DNA from 2 places in the Alcaligenes faecalis genome. Region 1 is predicted to be linked to the other one. Evidence: riboswitches for the same ligand, from Rfam matches in the RefSeq annotation. Region 1 holds a riboswitch; the other holds the start of a gene.
What was found. Region 1 has a riboswitch for glycine ahead of CPY64_RS05325 (amino acid permease). Riboswitches for the same ligand answer to the same signal wherever they lie in the genome.
Positions count from the first base shown of each region.

Region 2: linked by a shared signal. The riboswitch ahead of CPY64_RS19185 (D-amino acid dehydrogenase) and the one ahead of CPY64_RS05325 (amino acid permease) in region 1 are both predicted to bind glycine.

Region 1 covers NZ_CP023667.1:1,160,284-1,162,749, forward strand. The annotation lists gene CPY64_RS05325 (amino acid permease) at 1-869, opposite strand, end outside; glycine riboswitch at 1,247-1,336, opposite strand; gene CPY64_RS05330 (rhodanese-like domain-containing protein) at 1,615-2,466, shown strand, end outside.
Region 2 covers NZ_CP023667.1:1,523,834-1,526,299, forward strand. The annotation lists gene CPY64_RS19185 (D-amino acid dehydrogenase) at 1-1,185, opposite strand, end outside; glycine riboswitch at 1,234-1,314, opposite strand; glycine riboswitch at 1,319-1,406, opposite strand; gene nadB (L-aspartate oxidase) at 1,630-2,466, opposite strand, start outside.

The DNA.
Region 1 (2,466 bases):
TTGATGATGGCTGCAGCGGCACCCACGCCAATCAGCAAGAACATATTCACAAACGGGCTCTTGTTGGGCGCAACAATATCCCAGGGGGTGACGGTCATGATGGCGGTCAGGGCCAGCACGTAAAATACAATCACGCGAACGGGAATCTTGTTGATGGCTTTGGGCAGGTTCTTGGCTGGGTCTGCTGTTTCAGCAGAAGCCGTACCCACCAGCTCAATCCCCACGAAAGCAAAGATGGCGATCTGGAAGGCGGCAAAGAAACCATGCAGGCCATTGGGGAACATGCCACCGCGATCCCACAAGTGGGTCAGGCTGGCTTTTTCGCCGGTTGGGCCGACAAAGCCGGTGAACAGCAGGTAAGCACCCACACCAATCAGGGCCACAATGGCGATGATCTTGACCAGGGCAAACCAGAACTCCAGCTCGCCAAACAATTTGGCCGACAGCAGGTTAAAGATCAGCAAGAAGGCAATGCAGGCCAGGCCGGGTAACCAGAGCGGAATGTCCGGCCACCAGAATTGGGTATAGCCGGTAATGGCGACAATATCTGCAATACCAATCACCACCCAGCAGAACCAATAACTCCAGCCCAGAAAGTAGCCCATGGTGGGCCCGAGAATATCGGCGGAGAAATCCACAAAAGATTTGTATTCCAGGTTATGCAGGAGCAGTTCTCCCATCGCCCGCATAACAAAGAATAAAAAGAACCCGATGATCATGTAGGTAAACAAGACCGAGGGTCCGGCCAGGCTAATGGTGCGGCCTGATCCCATAAATAGCCCTGTACCGATAGCGCCTCCAATTGCTATCAGTTGCAGGTGCCGGTTTTTCAACGAGCGCTGCAGTCCAGATGAATGTTGCTGAGACACACTGTTCTCCTAATTTTTTTTCGTTCAAATGCGTAATTATGACTGTGCTGCGAGAAAACAAAGGGCACAACCCGTCCTCAAGGACGGTTTTCTTGATGCCGATCTAAATAGGGTACGGAGCGCACAGCAGTCCTCCTTGTTCTGACGACATGAAATGTCAAAACAGACCTGTGTGCGAATTGAAATGGGAATAGGGTTGTGGTGTCAGGCGGCCAGAAAATGGCACCCGACTATCTGCTCATAGATAGGCTCCGGACGAATAGGTGAACAAAGACCATATGGCCTCTGTACCCCCTCTGTCCGTTTACCTGAGAGCTTATCCATCGGTTCGCGATGGTCCCCTTCGGTGGGCACTGGTGTGCCTCTCTCCAGATGGTCAAAGGTTCAGGATTCTTTTGCCTGAGAGATTCCGGGGTCGTTGCTCCGTCGGCGCTTCATCAAAGTGAAGACTCTCACCTGAACCGTTATTGACGCCGCTATTGTATAGACAGCTAAAAAGCGATGACTACTAGCGTTAACCTGTAGGCTTTTAATGAGAATAGTTCTTGTTTGTTGAGGGGTTTTGTGGCTGGTGCTCGGGCATAGAGGGGCGTGGGGGAGGACGTTGAGCCTTTTTCTTCCAATGCCTGTGAAAACGTCCCGTTTTTTGCATGGCAGCTATTCCCGGATACGGTGAGGCTGCAACAGAAATTGGCTGTCATCGGCCTACAATACTGGCTGTCTGGCAATTTCTGTGCGTCTTTATATGGTCGAATCGATTCTGCAACTTATCGAGCAACACGGTCTGTTGATCGTGTTTTTCAATGTCCTGGTGGAGCAGGCAGGCGCGCCTATTCCTGCCTATCCGGTGCTGGTGGTAACGGGTGCCTTGCATGAGTCGGGCGGCTACAGCTTGTGGAGCTTGCTGGGTTTTGCCGTACTGGGCGCGATGATTGCGGACTACGGCTGGTATCTGGCTGGGCGACGCTATGGCGGCAGGCTGCTGGCCTTGCTGTGCAAGATTTCCCTCTCGCCGGATTCCTGTATTCGTCAGACCGAATCCATTTATATGCGCTGGGGCGCACCGTCCTTGATGGTGGCCAAGTTCATACCGGGCTTTGCCTCGATTGCCAGTGTGCTGGCCGGTACGGTGGGTACGCCAAGAAGAAGCTTCCTGCTTTACGACATTATCGGGGCTGCGGTCTGGGCCGGCTCTGCCGTGTTTCTGGGCTCCTTGTTCAGCTCGGCGGTGGATGAGCTGTTGAATGTGCTGATCAGCCTGGGTGTGGTGGGCGGAATTTTGCTGGCACTGGCTTTGGCTGTGTTCATTGCCAGAAAGTGGTGGCAGCGACATCGCTTCATGAAATCCTTGTGCATGGAGCGTGTCAGTGTGCAGGAGCTGCATCAGATGTTGTCCTCGGACACGCCACCCACGATTGTGGATGTGCGTTCGACCCTTATGCAGGCCCAGGGACGTATTCCTGGGGCGATCAGTCTGGCTTTGGGTGAGGCTACGCTGAATTTGATTACCGACGGGGAAATTATTGTGTATTGCGATTGCCCCAACGAGGTGTCCGCGGCCCTGGTGTCCAAGCGTTTGCTGCAAAGTGGCTATAGC
Region 2 (2,466 bases), 360 kb from region 1:
GGCGGCTGACAGCGTCCAGCCCAGGTGACCGTGGCCGGTGTTGTAGTAGACGCCCGGGCGGCTGCCTGCTTTTACGCGCGGCATCATGTCCGGCATCATGGGACGCAAACCTGCCCACGGTACAACACGGTCGGTCGCCGCATCGTGGAAGTTGCGACGGGTCCAGTTGGTCAGCGGAGCAATACGGTCGGCGCGAATGTCCTTGTTGGCGCCGTTGTATTCCGCCGTACCGGCCACACGCAGGCGATCTTTGCCCAGGCGGCTGGTCACAATCTTGGCTTCTTCGTCCAGCAAGCTGACCCAAGGGGCTGCATGTTGGGCTTCGGGCGTATCCAGGTACACCGAGATCGAATAGCCTTTGACGGGGTAGATATTGATGTAGTCACCCAGCATATGGGCCAGATGACGGCTGCCTACGCCGGCGCACACCACCAAAGAATCGACAGACAGCGTATGGGTGTGGGCTTCAGCGCCTTCACCGGTACGCAGCTGGATACGATGTGGTGGGCCGCAATCAATACCCAGAACTTCTGTATCTTGCAGGAACTTCACGCCGCGCTTGGCGCAAGCATTGGCCAGGCCGCGAGTGTATTTGTGAATATCGCCCGTGGCATCCGAAGGCGTAAAGAAACCGCCGTAGTAAGTGCCTTGCAAGGCAGGTTCGATCTGGTGGATTTCTTCGTTGGTAACGGTACGGCGCTCCAGACCGCCTTTTTGCAACAGCTGGCTGACTTTCTTGCCAGATTCAAAGCCGCCGGGGGTGTGGTAAATGTGCAGAATGCCGCGCTGTTCCAGGTCGAAATCAATGTTTTCGTCCTTGGCCCATTGGTACAGATTCTCGCGGGCGGTAATGGCCAGCTTGACGGTGTCCACGGTGTTGCGCTCGTAACCGGAAATCGCGCCTACAAACTGCGCCATCCAGCTGTATTTGTGCCAGCTTGGCTTGGGGTTGAACAGCAGTGGGGCGTCTTTGCGCATCATCCATTTCAAACCCTTGAGAATGGTGCTGCGGCTGTTCCAGACTTCGGCATTGCACGCGGACAACTGCCCGCCGTTGGCGAAGGAGGTTTCCATCGCGGGGTAGCGCAGGCGGTCGATAACGGTAACTTGATAGCCTTTCAGGCTGAGGGCGTAGGCGGTGGTGATTCCGGAAATACCGGCGCCAATGACGGCAATATGCGACATAACAGGCTCCTGACAGGTGAATTACCACCGAGTAGTGGCAATACCCCATCTGTCCTGTGACCTGAGAGTTTATCCAACCGATGTATCAGGCTGGGCTCCTTCGGTGGGCGTCATGCGCCGCTCTCCAGAGTGTCGGGCTGGTACGATCCTTTTGCCTGAGAGATTCCGGGGTGGTTGCTCCGTCGGCGCCTGACTGAACAGGTCTCTTTCATACCGCCTGTAGTGACGCGACTACAGTAGCTGTGCTTACAAAAGTTTGCAATCAGGGTAAACCGGGAGCTGCATGCAGCGCTTGGAGGGTTTCCATGGATAGATGCGATTGTTGGCTAAGCCCGGGAAGTTGTTGAGTCTGCCGGTCCTTGATGCCGAGTTATTACTTACTGTTCGCCTAATTTGGGTCCGATATTTCGTTGAGTCCAGAGCGGGGCTTGTTTCTTTATGGACTTAGTCCAAGCGGTAATGCGCACCCAGACTGTGTGGCCGATCCAAGGCTGCCTGGGTCAGCAGCCAGGCAGTGTCCAGTTGCAGGCTGAGGGTTCGTTGGTCGAGGCTGGGGGGGAGAAGGCTCATTTGCCTGCGCCAATGGTCCAGGGTGTGCAAGGCTTGGATCAGTCCTTGGTGATTGCGTAGCAAGCCGACATGCTCTTGCATTAAGTTGCGTAAGGAGGTGAGGGAGGGGGGATTGTTGGTGGAGGGGCTGTGGTTACTACTGCTGCCGTTGCCATAGCTATTGCTTTCGCCATGGTGGCAACCTTTGTTGTTGGTGGTGGTTATGTTTTCCACTGCATTGGCTGCCGCCGCAGTCATAAGGGAAGGTCTTGGACTTGGCTTCGAGCTCGAATTAGAGTTCAAACCCAAACCCCAATTGGGGACGACACTAGCCTGTGAACTGGAACTGGAACTGGAACTGGAGTTTGGTTTTGAGTTTGTGTATGAACATGAGCTTGAAATCGAACTTGTATTTGCAACATCTGTCTCAGGGACCAAAGCTGAACGCTGGGTCCTCTTGCTTCTAGCAATCGCCTCGGCAGCTGCCCGCCCCATGACGACGCACTCCAGCAAGGAGTTGCTGGCCAAGCGATTCGCTCCATGCAAACCTGTGCAGGCTACTTCACCCACGGCGTACAAACCAGCTACCGTTGTACGGCCTGACAAGTCTGTTTCAATCCCTCCACAGCTGTAGTGCGCGGCAGGCGCTACCGGCACCCAATCCTTACGTAAATCCAGCCCCCGCCGCAAACCTTCTTCCAACGCTTTCGGGAAATGCTGCTGCAAAGTGTC